2 regions of the Tardiphaga sp. 172_B4_N1_3 genome follow, and region 2 is predicted to be linked to the other one. Evidence: predicted binding sites of a transcription regulator. Region 2 holds the regulator's gene; the other holds the start of a gene.
The links. Region 2 encodes HrcA, which represses chaperone genes, less so after heat shock. Its sites were predicted from a motif close to GTTAGCACTCNCNNNNNGNGAGTGCTAAC; they were not measured.
Positions count from the first base shown of each region.

Region 1: a site for HrcA is predicted at 2,879-2,907, ahead of AB7783_RS29195 (co-chaperone GroES). Genes of this name have one in related genera too.

Region 1 is NZ_CP197238.1:6,190,621-6,198,673, reverse strand. It holds gene AB7783_RS29210 (protein phosphatase CheZ) at 85-858, shown strand; gene AB7783_RS29205 (MFS transporter) at 888-2,096, opposite strand; gene AB7783_RS29200 (hypothetical protein) at 2,159-2,686, opposite strand; gene AB7783_RS29195 (co-chaperone GroES) at 2,998-3,294, shown strand; gene groL (chaperonin GroEL) at 3,450-5,105, shown strand; gene AB7783_RS29185 (hypothetical protein) at 5,306-6,514, shown strand; gene AB7783_RS29180 (META domain-containing protein) at 6,735-7,130, opposite strand; gene AB7783_RS29175 (L-lactate permease) at 7,299-8,053, opposite strand, start outside.
Region 2 is NZ_CP197238.1:4,905,253-4,913,305, reverse strand. It holds gene pncA (bifunctional nicotinamidase/pyrazinamidase) at 1-371, shown strand, start outside; gene grpE (nucleotide exchange factor GrpE) at 426-1,025, opposite strand; gene hrcA (heat-inducible transcriptional repressor HrcA) at 1,131-2,219, opposite strand; gene rph (ribonuclease PH) at 2,373-3,095, shown strand; gene rdgB (RdgB/HAM1 family non-canonical purine NTP pyrophosphatase) at 3,131-3,766, shown strand; gene hemW (radical SAM family heme chaperone HemW) at 3,753-4,916, shown strand; gene AB7783_RS23240 (penicillin-binding protein activator) at 4,920-6,146, opposite strand; gene rsmI (16S rRNA (cytidine(1402)-2'-O)-methyltransferase) at 6,372-7,328, shown strand; gene AB7783_RS23230 (YraN family protein) at 7,315-7,728, shown strand; gene gshB (glutathione synthase) at 7,765-8,053, shown strand, end outside.

The DNA.
Region 1 (8,053 bases), 1.3 Mb from region 2:
CTATCGGTGCGATGTTCCCGCGTGAACTTCACGTTAAACTCGTGGGTATACGAATGGGGGATTGATTGAACGTTGGGGGACCTGATGTCTGTTCGTCGCAAGCGATTTCGCATTGAAGAAGTTTTCGGTACCGCGCCTATGCCCAATGAAGTGGTGGGCAGCAGCGAGCCGATGCCCATGCATCGCGAAATCATGGCTGAGCTCCGCGCGATCCGCGCGCAGATGGGAGCGCCGGCCCGCAACGCCGTGACAGATCAGGTCGGCGCCGCCGCCGATCAGCAGGTTGCGGAAGCGCAGGCGCTGCTGGCCACCTATCGCGCTCAGATCGAGCAGTGCGAAAAGCTGAAGATCGAACTCGATCTGATCCACGACGCCATTACCCGTACCAAGATGGAAATCGCAGTTCTTCACGGCAAGAGCTTCGAAGGCGACGAAATGGCGAAGGTCAACGGTGAACTCGGCGCCGTCGTCGGCGGCACCGAAGAAGCCACGCAGCAGATTCTCGCCGCAGCCGAAGCCATCGATAATGCATCGACAGCGCTCGGCAAGGTGACCTCACCCGATCAGCAGAAGCAGATGCTAGAAGAGATCGGCGATAACGTCGTCGCGATCTTCGAAGCCTGTAACTTCCAGGACCTCACCGGCCAGCGCATCAGCAAGGTGATGACCACGATGAAGTTCATCGAAAACCGCATTACTGCGATGATGGACATCTGGGGCGGTGTCGACGAGATCAAGGCGCATGCGCCGGCCAAGGTCGACGACCGTAGCGAAGACGACAAGCTGCTGAATGGTCCGAAACTGGACGGCGACGTCGGCCATGCTTCGCAGGACGATATCGACGCGCTGTTCGGCTAAGATAATTTTCGACCACAGTTAGAGATCGCTTAACGCCGGGCAGCAATGCCCGGCGTTTTTATCATCACGAAACAGAGCAGCACCGCCAGCGCCAACACGGTCCCAAGCAGCAGCACCATGCGGTCGGACAGTGTCTCGACTGCGGACGCCACCACGAATGGCGCGAAGGCCTGCACGAACAAAGCCGGCCGCGCGATACGGCCGATCACACGGCCATACCCCGCCGGGCCGAACATCAGAAGCGGCAGCGCACCGCGCGCGATGGTCATGACGCCATTGGCCGCTCCGAAGCCGATAGCGAACAAGGCCGCCAGCGGAAACGAAATCCCCGCAAAGGCCAGCATTGCGAAGGCCGATACTACAAGCACCACCGCCCCGCGCGCGATCCACAGCGGATGGGTGCGCCCCGCCAGCATGAAGTCCGCCAGCCGCGATGCCACCTGCGCCGGTCCGAACATCGCACCGATGGTCACCGCCGTTGCAGCACTGAGCCCGCCGCGCTCCAGCAGCGCCAGCAGGTTCGAGGTCACGCCCGACAGAATGAAGCTGTAAAGCGAGAACGCCGCCGCCAGCAGGATGAACGGCCAGCCTTCCGGGCGCAGGGTTGCCTGCTGGGGGACGACAACGGCGTCCACCACGGGCAGAGGCGCAACGGCGACATGACGCGGCAATGCAAAAGCATGAAGCGGCGCAACGACAAAGGCGAAGATCGCTGCGAAGGTCAGATAGGTCCCGCGCCAGCCGACAGCCTCAAGCAGAAGATGGGTCGCCGGCCAGCCGACCGTCGAGGCGAAGCCGCCTGCAAAGGTCACGAAGGTGATCTGCCGCCGCGCCGAGGCACCGAAGATGCGCGTCAGCGTGGCGAAGGCGGGATCGTAGAGCGACGCCGACATTGCAGCGCCGAGCAACAGCCAGCAGGCCAGATAGGTCGCGGGATGATCGGCGACTGAAAATAGAGCGAGACCCAAGGCGCCGGCCAACGCGCCCGATGCCATGACGACATTGCCGCCGTGGCGGTCGATCAATCCACCAACCACCGGCGACAGCAGTCCCGATACAATCAGCCCCAGCGAAAAGCCCGCCATGCCGAAGGCCAGCGACCAGCCATGTGCCGCCGTGACATGTGGCATGGTCAGCACCGGTGGATAGATCAGGATGCCCCAGGTCAGGATCTGGGTGAATGCCAGCACAAGGACCGCACGGCCCGGTCCGAAAACAAGGTCGCGCAATCGGTGCATGGGCTCACGTCTTCAAGGGAGTGGCGGGACCCGCCCTACGCCTCAGGTCAGGCCTTGTCAGGTCAGGCCTTGGGTGCGCAACGGACATAGACCATGTTGCCGTAGCGAACCGCAGCGTCCTTGTCGATGAAGCGTGTGACGAGAATCCGACCGTCGAAGGAGACGATCTCGCGATCCTTCTCACCACCGGCGGGACCGGGCGGGCCGATATAGTTCTTGCCGCTCGGCGAGCCCTTGAGGCGCAGTTCCTGCGGCGTCGCCTCGTCGGCAAGATGCATGATGACCCCGCCGGTGGCGCCCTGGCCGATGATATAGGGCTGCTTGCACTGGCCGCGCGCGGCATTCTCGGTGCGAACGCGATCGTTGGGATTCATGTAGGACGCCAGGCCCCAGCGGCCGACGAGTTCTTCCGAGCGGATCGAGGCTGGCAGTTCCGGCGCCGGCGGGGGCTCCGGCGGCGGTGTCGGCTGCGAGTTCCCAAAGCTGAACCCGCCCAATCCACCAGACGTGCCGCACCCGCCCAATGACAGCGCCAAAGTTGAAACGATCGCCAGATGGGCAACCGTGCGGGCGTAGCGTGACCTGATCATATTATCCCCTAGAGCAAATTCCCCGGCTGCCCGTCCCGGCAGCCAAGCGCAAAACACCTGACGGCGCAATGAGGTCGGCAGAATTACGCCGACTCTCCATTATGGTTTCCAGATCATCCTATATTGGCCTCACCAAGGCCTTAAGGCCTCGCTTGACTCAAAAAGCGTCTGGCCATATTTCCCGGACGCTCAATTAGCACTCCCGGAGCGCGATTGCTAAGGGAATGAGCCGGCCGCCTTGAGCGTTCCGGCTGGATTCCCGCCCGCCTCCGAGATGGCAACGAAATCGCAAACCCTAAAGGGACACTCCCATGGCCAAGACCAAATTCCGCCCGCTGCACGACCGCGTCGTCGTCAAGCGCATCGTCGCCGACGAGAAGACCAAGGGCGGCATCATCATCCCGGACAGCGCCAAGGAAAAGCCGTCTGAAGGCGAAGTCGTCGGCGTCGGCCCCGGTGGCCGCGACGAAGCCGGCAAGCTGATCCCGATCGACATCAAGGTCGGCGACAAGGTTCTGTTCGGCAAGTGGTCGGGCACCGAGATCAAACTCGATGGCGAAGAACTCCTCATCATGAAGGAGTCGGACATCATGGGCGTGATCGCCTAAGCGACTCGCTTCAGCCTCCCCACACGCCGTCGTCACCGGGCTTGTCCCGGTGATCCACGTCTAGGCCGCAAGCTCGGCAAGGCGTGGATGGCCGGGTCAAGCCCGGCCATGACAGCGTTTTAATTTCAAATTCCCATCACTTGGAGCACCATCACATGGCAGCCAAAGACGTTAAATTCTCTGGAGACGCGCGCGATCGCATGCTGCGCGGCGTCGACATTCTCGCCAACGCCGTCAAGGTCACGCTCGGTCCGAAGGGCCGCAATGTCGTGATCGAGAAGTCGTTCGGCGCTCCGCGCATCACCAAGGACGGCGTCACCGTCGCCAAGGAGATCGAGCTCGAGGACAAGTTCGAGAACATGGGCGCGCAGATGCTGCGCGAAGTTGCCTCGAAGACCAACGACACCGCAGGCGACGGTACCACCACCGCCACCGTGCTGGCCCAGGCCATCGTCCGTGAAGGCGCCAAGTCGGTTGCCGCCGGCATGAACCCGATGGACCTCAAGCGCGGCATCGATATCGCCGTCGCCGCCGTCATCAAGGACATCACCAAGCGCGCCAAGCCGGTTGCGTCTTCGGCTGAAGTCGCTCAGGTCGGTACCATCTCCGCCAACGGCGACGCCGCCATCGGCAAGATGATCGCCCAGGCGATGCAGAAGGTCGGCAACGAAGGCGTCATCACGGTTGAAGAGAACAAGTCGCTCGAGACCGAAGTCGACATCGTCGAGGGCATGAAGTTCGATCGCGGCTACCTGTCGCCCTACTTCGTCACCAATGCCGAGAAGATGACCGCCGAGCTCGAGGACGTGTACGTCCTGCTCGTCGAGAAGAAGATCTCCAGCCTGCAGGCCATGCTGCCGGTGCTCGAAGCCGTGGTGCAGTCGGGCAAGCCGCTGCTGATCATCGCTGAAGACGTCGAAGGCGAAGCCCTCGCCACCCTCGTCGTCAACCGCCTGCGCGGTGGCCTCAAGGTTGCTGCCGTCAAGGCACCGGGCTTCGGCGATCGCCGCAAGGCGATGCTGGAAGACCTTGCGATCCTGACCGGCGGTCAGCTCGTCTCGGAAGATCTCGGCATGAAGCTGGAAAGCGTCACGCTCGCCATGCTCGGCCGCGCCAAGAAGGTCGTGATCGACAAGGAAAACACCACCGTCGTCAACGGCGCTGGCAAGAAGCCGGCGATCGAAGCCCGCGTCAACCAGATCAAGGCACAGATCGAGGAAACCACCTCGGACTACGACCGTGAGAAGCTGCAGGAGCGTCTGGCCAAGCTGGCTGGCGGCGTCGCGGTCATCCGCGTCGGTGGCGCGACCGAAGTCGAAGTAAAGGAAAAGAAGGATCGCGTGGATGACGCGCTGAACGCGACCCGCGCGGCCGTTCAGGAAGGCATCGTCCCCGGTGGCGGCACTGCGCTGCTGCGTGCCAAGAAGGCCGTCGGCCGTCTCACCAACGAGAACGCCGATGTGCAGGCCGGTATCAACATCGTGCTGAAGGCGCTGGAAGCTCCGATCCGCCAGATCGCCGAAAACGCCGGCGTTGAAGGTTCGATCGTGGTCGGCAAGATCCTGGACGAGAAGTCCGAGACCTTCGGCTTCGACGCGCAGACCGAAACCTATGTCGACATGGTCGCCAAGGGCATCATCGATCCGGCCAAGGTGGTGCGTACTGCACTGCAGGACGCCGCCTCGGTTGCCGGCCTGCTGGTGACCACCGAAGCCATGGTCGCCGAACTGCCGAAGGAAGCTGCACCGGCGATGCCGGGCGGTGGCGGCGGTATGGGTGGCATGGGCGGAATGGGAGGCATGGGCTTCTAAGCCCTGCTTTCACGCTCAACTGCATTGTGATCGAAGGCCGCCTCCGGGCGGCCTTCTTTTTTGCCCTGATACAATGCGCCCGCGACTTATGGCCTTTCGCCTTGGTCGCGGTTCTGATTCAATCCGGTGATTAATCTCGCATGGGCGGAATCAGATAAATCCGCCCGGAGACACGTCGATAACGTCCAGGGACTTTTGAAATGCGCGCGCTTCATCTTTGTCTGCTCGGCCTTACGGTCACCGCCTCGGTTGGGACCGTCCACCACGCCTTCGCGCAGGTGAAAGCCGCGCCGAAGAGCCAGCCGGCAGGCCCCGAGACGCGCTATTTCACCTCGATCGACGGCGTCATGAACGGCAATGCCGACGTGATCCTCCGGGAGACGCGGCAGGGCAAGGCCGTCACGGCCGCGACGCTTGATGTCTGCTATCCCGCCGAGAAGGGCAGCGACCGCAAGGATCGCTTCGTCGCCAATCTCACGGTCAGCGGGTCGACGCTGACCGGCGCAACGCAGACCCAGGTCGACAAGCTGCCGGTGACCATCAAACTGAACCGCCGGCCGACCGGCGACACGTTCGAATTCAAGGGACAGATCTCGGTCGGTCAGACCAACAACAATGTGACGTCTTCGGACAATTCCGATCAGAGCGAAAAGGAATTCCAGGACAATCAGTCCACCGACGACAATATCGCGCCTGCGCCGAAGGATTTCACCGAAGTCTCGCCCGAAGCGATCGCGGTCAAGATCAAGCTCGAAGCTGCGCTCGATTTCGTCCGCACGCTGCGCGGGCAGAATGTCGAAGTCGCGTTGAACAGTCTGACCGTGTCGTGCGATGCGCTCCGCGCCGGCGAGCAGGTCATCAGCCTCGCCATCGATCCGGAACGCGCTGCGGCTTTCGTCGCCAAAACCAAGACCTATCCCGGCGTCGTTAATGTCGGCTGGACCACGGGCGCTATCGACATGGATCGTACCGTGCGCTTTGCAGTCGCCGACTGGCGCGATGGCGACAAGATCAATCGCGACAAGGTTGCGACCACGCTGGCGAATGTGCTCGCCAGAACCATGTCGGGCAAACCTGCCGCCGCGTCATGGGACGACGAGACCGGAAAGCTGAAGCTGACCTTCAAGCGCCCGAGTCAGGTTCTGCCCGCGCTCGAATTGACGGAGACCGTCGAGGTCAGCGCGATCATCGCTCCCGACAAGCCCGGCACGACGGATAAGCTGATCCTGTGGGTCAGCACACCGTCAGTAACAACCGCGGATGAGAACTCGGGCGCGAAGCTGGCTCTCGCGGATTCGCCGACGGCCGATGAAGAGAGCGATCCGCGCGATGACAACGGCGCGGTTGCAGCTGTCGCGGCGGAGTTCAAGGCACAGCGTTGGGATGCAGATAATTCGAACTGGAAGTAGCACGTAAGACTACGCTCTTTCTTCCCCTCTCCCCCAGCGCAGCAAAGCTGCGCGCCGCGGGAGAGGGTGCCTGAGCGCAGCGAAGGCGGGAGAGGGCCGGAGTTCGTGGCGCCCCTCTCCCGTCTCGAACCGCTTTGCGGTTCGATCCACCCTCTCCCGCCTGGCGGAGCTGCGCTCCGCGGGGGAGAGGGGAAGTGGAGCGCCTTCGCAGCTTAAGCTATCAATTCGTATTCAGCCGAAACCGCAGCGACTTCGGCCCGACGAACGTCACTGCATCACCGCGCCGCTGCCAGTTGGTGGCCGCGCCGAGATCGGCGATCAACTGATCGTCCATCGCGGCCTGCGCGTCCGAGCAACTGCGGTTCTCCATCGCGCCGGCGACGAAGACGACGGTGTTGCCGGCGACCGAGAACTGCCCCTTGCCGCCCTTGCACCACAACTCCACCCGCGCCTCGCCGGCCTCGCCGATTTCCAGATTGGGAATCCGCTTCGAGCCGGGCTGACGCTGTGCATCCAGAGTCATTTCCATGCCGAATGGAAACTCTTCGGCGGCATGCGCAGGGACAACAATCAGAAACGCCGCACCGGCAAGAGCGGCCCGCAGCAAAGTGGTCATGGCAGTCATAAGAATTCTCGGCGTGATCGTGGATGGCGACAATGGCCGCGGTTCTACGCGCGGCCGCGACGGTTGACCAGAACCGTCGGGAAACAATATGGCGCGACAACGAAAAATCCCCGCGGCCTTGCAGCCGCGGGGATTCGTCATTGGTTCGTTGCGTGCACCCTACGGCGCCAGGACCATCAACGTGAACGGATAGACATAGGCCTGTAGCATCACGAACAGGCCGACCATGCAGGCCAGCACGATCGAGTGCCAGAACACGAAGCGCAGGATGGTGCCCTCATGCCCGAACCAGTTGGTTGCGGTGGAGGCCACAACGATTGATTGCGCGTCGATCATCTTGCCCATCACGCCGCCGGACGAGTTCGCCGCGCTCATAAGGATCGGCGACAGACCGAGCTGTTCGGACGTGATCCTCTGCAGGTTGCCAAACAGCACGTTCGATGCGGTATCCGAACCGGTGAGCGCCACGCCGAGCCAGCCAAGCAGTGTGCCGAAGAACGGGTACAGCACGCCGGTGGCAGCGAAGGCCAGACCGAGCGTCGCGTCGACACCCGACAGACGCGTGAGCGTGCCGATGGCCAGCATCGCCGAGATGGTGATCAGCGAGTAGGCACAGATCTTGATGGTGCGGCCATATTCCACAATCATCTTCGCAGGCGAAAAGCCCATGATGAAGCCGGAGATGATCGCAGCCAGCAACATGCCGCTGCCGGTATAGGAGACGTAGGTGAACGCGAACACCGCGCCTTCCGGCGTCGGCTTGGCGGCCACCGGCGGCACCTTGTTGATCATGTTGTGCAGTTCAGGCACTGGAAAATTCCAGGAGAAGATCGGGTTGACGATCCCCTTGAACCAGTTGGTGCCCCAGACCAGCAGGATGACGCAGAGGATGATCCATGGCGTCAGCGCGCTCC
Region 2 (8,053 bases):
GCGTGCAGGGCACTGAAGGGGCTGCGCTGTCGAAGGATCTCGCGATCCCGCATACCGAGCTGATCCTGCGCAAGGGCTTCAACAAGGACGTCGACAGCTATTCGGCGTTTACCGAGGCTGACGGAAAGACCACCACCGGTCTTGCCGCCTATCTGAAAGCCCGCAAATTGCAGCGCGTATTTATCGTCGGCCTCGCCACCGACTTCTGTGTCGCGTGGTCGGCGCTCGATGCGCGAAAAGCAGGTTTCGATGTCTATGTAGTCGAAGATGCCTGCCGCGGCATCGACACGCAGGGCTCACTGGCCAAAGCCTGGGCCGACATGAACAAGGCCGGCGTGAAGCGTATTCAGTCGGGCGATCTGGCGGCTTGACTCTCGCTGTCATCGCCCGGCTTGACCGGGCGATCCAGCTCCTACTACGCAGCTTTACTCCGACGCTACAGGTGCAGCCTTGGCGCCACCCTTCGAGACACCAACCAGCGCCGGGCGCAGCACGCGCTCGCCAATGGTGTAGCCGGCCTGCACGACCTGAACGACGGTGCCCGCAGGCACGGAAGCATCGGGCACTTCGTACATCGCCTGCTGGAAATTCGGATCGAACTTCTCGCCCGACGGGTCGAACTTCTTCACGCCGTTCTTTTCCAGCGTGTTGAGCAGCGAACGCTCGGTGAGCTCGACGCCTTCGAGGAGCGCCTTCAGGCCCGGATCGGCCGCGGCCTTGGTGTCGGCAGGCACGGCATCCAGCGCACGCTGCAGGCTGTCGGCGATATCGAGCACTTCGCGCGCGAAATTGGCGATCGCATAGGTGCGGCCGTCCGCGACTTCCTTCTGGGTCCGCTTGCGCAGGTTTTCCATCTCCGCCAGCGTGCGCAGCATCTTGTCGCGCGATTCCGCTGCTTCCTTGGTCAGGGCCTCGACCGAATTCGGTTCCGGATCGTCCGGCATGATGTAGGGCTTGGAGACCACCGGATCGGCGGCCTGCGCCGTCTTGTCCTGATTGTCGTTCTGCCCATTGGAATCAGTCATCACGCTGCCTTCTCAAAAACACGCCAAAATGGTGGGATTGCTGAGCGGGATATCGGGGTTTGAGCGCCGAAAATCAAGCGCAACCGGCCGGATTCGGCCGATCTGTCAGCCCCCGAGCATGCGGCTGACGATGCGCGCCGCGTAATCTACCATCGGGATCACCCGCGCATAGTTCAGCCGGGTCGGCCCGATGACACCGAGAACGCCGACAATATGGCCGGCGCCATCGCTGTAGGGCGCAATGATCGTGGACGAGCCGGACAGCGAGAACAGCTTGTTTTCCGAGCCGATGAAGATGCGGACACCTTCGGCCGTCTCCGCCCGGCCGAGAAGGTCGATCACCTCGCGCTTGGCTTCGAGATCGTCGAACAGGAGGCGAACGCGTTCAAGATCCTCCAGCGCATGGAGATCCTCGAGCAGATTGGCCTGGCCGCGCACGATCAGCTGCCGATCGTCCTTCTCGCCACCCGACCAGCTGGCAATGCCGGCGGCAATGACCTTCTGGGTCAGCTGATCGAGTTCGATCTGGTTCTGGGTCAGCGCCGTTTCCAGCTCCAGCCGGGCCTCAGCCAGCGTACGGCCGCGAATCCGGGCATTGAGGAAGTTCGACGCCTCGTTCAGCGCCGACGACGGCACGCCGGGCGGCAGGGTCAGCACGCGATTTTCGACCTGGCCATCCTCGGCGACCAACACGACCAGCGCCTTTTCGGGCTCCAGACGGACGAATTCGATGTGTTTCAGCCGCACATTGGACTTGGCGGTCAGAACCACCGCTGCCGCGCGGGTCAGCCCGGACAGCTGCGTCAGCGCCTCGCCGAGCGCCGCCTCCACCGTCTGCGAGCGCCCCACCGAGGACAGTTGCTGCTGGATCGATTGCCGCTCCGGCTCGGTGAGGTCACCGACCTGCATCAAGGCATCGACAAAAAACCGCAGTCCGAGTTCGGTCGGCAGCCGTCCTGCAGAGGTATGCGGCGCATAGATCAGGCCGAGCTGCTCCAGGTCCGACATGACGTTGCGGACCGACGCCGGCGACAGCGGAACCGTGATCAGGCGCGAAATATTGCGCGAACCGACCGGTTCGCCGGTGGCGAGATAGCTCTCGACGATCTGCCGGAAGATCTCACGCGATCGCTCATTGAGCTGGGCGAGCCCGGCATGCGGCGAAATCAGGCCGATCGGATCGTGGTGGGCCACAGGGTACTCCTTGAGGACCTAATCTGTCGCCCCGAGCCCCCGGATACAAGCACCATTGCGGTTGTGGAACCTGCCCTGCCCTTGCCGCTGCGGTCCGTGGCCCCTAAAAGCACCGCGAACAGGCTTTCTCTGGACATTTGGAAGGATTTTCTCATGCGGCCAAGCCGTCGTGCGCCCGATGAACTGCGCGCCGTGTCGCTGGAACGCGGCGTGGTCAAATATGCCGAAGGTTCCTGCATGGTGAAATTCGGCGACACTCATGTGCTGGTGACCGCCACGCTGGAAGAGCGCCTGCCGCCATGGCTCAAGGGCCAGGGCCGCGGCTGGGTCACCGCCGAATACGGCATGCTGCCCCGCGCCACGCTGGAACGCACCCGCCGCGAAGCCGCATCCGGCAAGCAGGGCGGCCGCACCGTCGAGATCCAGCGCCTGATCGGCCGCTCGCTGCGCGCTGCCGTCGACCTCGAAGCGCTCGGCGAACGCCAGATCACCATCGACTGCGACGTGATCCAGGCCGATGGGGGCACCCGTACGGCGTCGATCACCGGCGCATGGGTTGCGCTGGCCGACTGCATCTCGTGGATGAAGAACCGCAACATGTTTAAGAATGGCGGCGGCAACGTGCTGCGCGACAATATCGCCGCGATTTCCTGCGGCATCTATCAGGGCACCCCGGTGCTCGATCTCGACTACGCCGAGGATTCCGAAGCCGATACCGACGCCAATTTCGTGATGACCGGCGACGGCCGCATCATCGAGGTGCAGGGGACCGCCGAGAAGACACCATTCACGCAGGATGAGTTCCTGAAGTTGATGGCACTGGCGCAAAAGGGCGTCGGACGCCTCGTCGAGCTCCAGAAAATGGCCGTCACGTGATTCCGCAAGTCATCAAGCAGGCGTAGACTCGCATCATGCATCGTCGAATCACTGGGAAGCTCGTCATCGCCACCCACAATCCCGGCAAGCTTGCCGAGATGCGCGATCTCCTGGCGCCCTATGGCATCGAAGCAGTATCGGCCGGCGAACTCGACCTCGCCGAGCCCGACGAGACCGGCGACACCTTCAAGGCCAATGCCGCCATCAAGGCGATTGCCGCGGCCAATGTCGCGCAATTGCCGGCCTTCGCGGATGATTCAGGCCTCGTCGTCGATGCCCTCGACGGCGCACCCGGCATCTTCTCGGCGCGCTGGGCCGGCGAGTCCAAGGACTTCACCGGCGCGATGACGCGGATCGAACGCCTGTTGCAGGAGCGCGGCGCGACCTCGCCTGACAAGCGCACCGCGCATTTCGTCTCGGCACTCTGCGTGGCGTGGCCCGACGGTCATCTCGAGGAAGTCGAAGCGCACGCCCATGGCACGCTGGTCTGGCCGCCGCGCGGCACTGCCGGCTTCGGCTACGATCCGATATTCCTGCCCGATGGTCACACCCGCACCTATGGCGAAATGACCGCGGTCGAGAAGCACGGGTTGCCGCCACTCGGCGAGGGCTTGTCGCATCGCGCCAGGGCATTCGTGAAACTCGCGGAGATCTGCCTTGAACCCCGCTGACGCACAGCAGGACGCTTTCGGCGTCTATGTGCACTGGCCGTTCTGCCTGTCGAAGTGCCCGTATTGCGACTTCAACAGCCACGTCCGTCATCACGCCGTCGACGAAGTACGTTTCGCGCGGGCCTTCGCACGGGAGATCGAAACCACGGCTGCCCGCACGCCAGGCCGCACCGTGACGTCGATCTTTCTCGGCGGCGGCACGCCGTCGCTGATGCAGCCGCAGACCGTCGGCGCGATTCTGGATTCGATCGGAAAATACTGGAACGTTGCCTCCGACGTCGAAGTATCACTCGAAGCTAACCCGACCTCCGTCGAAGCGACGCGCTTTCGCGGTTATCGCGAGGCCGGCGTCAACCGCGTGTCGCTCGGCGTACAAGCGCTTGACGATGCGTCGCTGAAATCACTGGGACGTTTGCATACGGCGCGCGAGGCACTCGATGCCGTGGCCATCGCGCGCAGCGCGTTCGATCGGTATTCGTTCGATCTGATCTATGCGCGCCCCGACCAGACCCCGCAGATGTGGACCGACGAACTCAAGCTCGCCATCTCGGAAGCCGCCGAGCATCTATCGCTGTATCAGCTGACCATCGAGGAAGGCACGCCGTTCTTCGGGTTGCACGCCGCCGGCAAGCTCAAGACCCCCGACGAGGGCCTCGCGCGCGCACTTTATGACGTGACGCAGGAAGTCTGCGCACAGCAGGGCCTGCCGTTCTACGAGATTTCCAACCACGCTCGCCCCGGTGCGGAGTGCAAGCACAATCTCGTCTACTGGCGCGGTCAGGAATATGCCGGCATCGGGCCTGGCGCCCATGGCCGCCTCGACATCGACGGTGTCAGACATGCCATTGCCACCGAGAAGCGTCCGGAAGCCTGGGTGATGCGTGTGGAAGACAACGGCCACGGCGTCACGTCGGATGAATTGCTCAACAGCGAAGAACGCGCCGACGAATATCTGCTGATGGGCCTGCGCCTCGCCGAAGGCATCGATCCCGCGCGCTATCAGATGCTGTCCGGCCGCGCGCTGGATGAGAAGCGCATCGCCATCCTGCGCGAGGAAGGCGCCATCGTCGTCGAGCAGAACGGCCGCCTGCGCGTGACGCAGGAGGGATTCCCTGTGCTTGATGCTGTCGTGGCAGATCTGGCGGCGTAGGCGCTACGCCCCGAAACTCTTCGGCGAGCCCGCCACGGCCTGACCACCACCCGACGCAACCTTCATCACGGCGAGGCCGCGATCGTTGCCGCCATCGCTGCGGAAACGAAACAGACCATCGATGCCGGCAAAGCCGGATGGATTGGTGAGCGTTTCAGGTGCGAAGCGCTGTCCGCCTTGGGTGCGCGCCAAAGCGGCGACCAGCGCGACCGCATCGTAAGCGAGCGTCGCGGTACGCACGGGATCGCCGCCATATTTCGCGCGATAACGGCCCGCAAAGGCACGAAACCCTGCAGGATCTGGCGCGGCATAGAGCCCGCCCTGCAAGGCCGCGCTGTTGAAGACGCGCGGATTGTCCCACAGGCCCGTGCCGAGCAATTGCACATTGCGCAGATTGGCACCCGCCGCAGTCAAGGCATCAGCCGTTGCGACAACCGCGTCGCCATCGTCGGCAATGAACAACGCGTCGGCGCCGGTGAGCGATGCGGCAATGTTGCGTGCTGCGCTGGAGCGGTCCGCGCCATACCGCTCAAAAGCGACGACGCGGCCACCCTTGCGCGCGACGGCCTGCTTGAACGCAACTTCAACCACATTGCCATAGGCATTCTCGGGCAGCATCGCCGCAAAGGAGCGTTTGCCCGTGCCCGCGGCGTAATCGACGATGCGATTGACGTCGGACTCGGGCAGGAAACTGAGCAAATAGACACCACGGCCGGCGACGCTGGAATCGGTCGAGAACGCGATCACCGGCACGTTGCGCGCGCGCGTGAGCTGCGCGGTGGCCGGCACTGACAGCGCAAACAACGGTCCGAGAATGATTTCGGATCCTTCGTCGAGCGCCTGCTGGGCGGCCTGCTGCGCGCCCTGCGCACTGCCATTGTCATCCTTGATCAGGAGTTGAATGCTGGGATTCTGGAATTCGGTGAGCGCCATTTCGGCGGCGTTCTTCATCGACTGCGCGGCGACGCCAGCATTGCCGGAAGCCGACAGCGGCAGGATCAGTCCGACTTTCGTGCCCCCGGTGCCGATGGCTTGCGACTGCTGCGCCGGTCCGGCAGGCGGTCCCGATGGCGCCGTCGGTCCGGTGCCAAACGCATTGGTCAGCGTCGATTGCACACCCGCGCAGGCCCCGAGCAGCGGCGCGCCCAACAGCAGGCCGACAGCCGTCCGCCGTGTTGCGCCCGACGTCGCGCCCTTGGTCCCGGATTTGGGGTCGAACGGATCCGCCATCACTTCTCTTCTCTCGGCCGTATCAGATCGGCCCGCCTCGGCACCCACTATACAGTGTGAGGCGCGGATTCAGACATATTGTCGGCGATAAGTTAACCAAAACAAAAGCTTTATGTCCGGCATACCCCGTCACCGCGGCCGGATTAGCACGACGGGAATGAACCACGGCCAAACGCCCAAAAAACGGCTGTCCCCCTTTGGCGCAATTCGCTCTACATTGTCGCCATGCGCGCAACACCCCTCTCCTCATCGCCTGCGGACGCCGCGGCACCATCGGCCCGGACCTTCACGGTCTCCGGCCATCTGCTCATGGCACCGAAAGCTGTTCCGGGGCTGCATCTCGTAGCCACGCCGATCGGCAATCTTGGCGACATCACCCTGCGCGCGCTGGAGACCCTGGCGGGGGTCGATATTATCGCCTGCGAAGACACCCGCATCACCCGCCGCCTGACCGAGCGCTACGGGATCACTGGCACACTCAAGCAATATCATGAACACAATGCCGAACAGGCACGGCCAAAAATTCTTGAAAAGCTGTCGCAGGGCGCGTCCATCGCGCTGGTGTCGGATGCCGGCACGCCATTGATTTCCGACCCGGGCTTCAAACTGGTGCGGGAAGTGACTGCAGCAGGCTTCAATGTGATTTCGCTGCCGGGGCCATCCTCGGTGCTGGCCGCGCTGGCCGTGTCGGCGCTGCCGACCGATCGCTTCTTCTTCGAGGGCTTTCTGCCATCGCGGCAGATGGCACGCCGCTCACGGCTGACGGAGCTCGCTGCCATCGACGCCACGCTGGTGATGTTCGACTCCGGCAACCGCGTGCAGGAAACGCTGGCTGATCTCGCCGATATCATGGGCAACCGCGATGCGGCGATCTGCCGCGAACTCACGAAGATGCATGAAGAGATCAATCGTGGACCCATTGTCGATCTGGCCAAGGGGGCCGATGGGCTGGAGACCCGCGGTGAATTCGTGCTCGTCATCGGGCCACCGGCTGCGGATGCGCAGGCCATGACCGAGAACGATCTCGATGCCCTGCTGCGCAGCTCGTTGCAGCGCGACAGCGTCAAGGATGCCGTGGCGCATGCGGTCGAACTGTCCGGCCGGCCGCGCCGCGCCGTCTATGCCCGCGCGCTGGAGCTCGCCAAGGAGATTCACAGGGACTCCGGCGATGGCGAAGACTGACAAAGTCTCCGCGCCGAAACCCGCGGCCAGACCGGCAGCGCCGGAACGTGTTGCCGCGTTCAATACCGGCCTCTCCGCCGAAAGCCGTGCCGCTGCTTTGCTGCTGGCCAAGGGCTACCGCATCCTCGCCCGCCGCTTTCGTACCCCCCATGGCGAGATCGACATTGTCGCCAAGAAACGCAGCCTGATCGCCTTTGTCGAGGTGAAGGCCCGCGCCAGCCTGGACGAGGCCGCCTATGCGGTGACACCACGTCAGCAGGCCCGGATCATGGATGCCGCCCAGGGCTGGCTGATGGCGCATCCCGAACATGCAGAATTCGACCTGCGTTTCGACGTCGTGCTGATTGCGCCAAGACATCTGCCACGCCATCTGTTAGCGGCATTCGACGCCAGTACCTGAATTTTCGCTTTCCCGACCACAATTCCGGACCCCAGCATGACCTTGAACGTCGCCGTCCAGATGGACCCCATTGCGCGCATCAATCACAAGGGCGATTCGACCTTCGCGATGTTGCTGGAAGCCCAGAAGCGTGGCCACAAACTGTCCTATTACACGCCGGACAAGCTCTCGCTGCGCGGCAATGACGTGGTGGCGCCAGTGCAATCGCTGTCGGTGCGCGATATCGAGGGCGATTATTTCACCCTCGGCGATCCCACCCGCACCAACATGGAATCCTTCGACGTGGTGTTGCTGCGGCAGGACCCGCCATTCGATCTCGCTTACA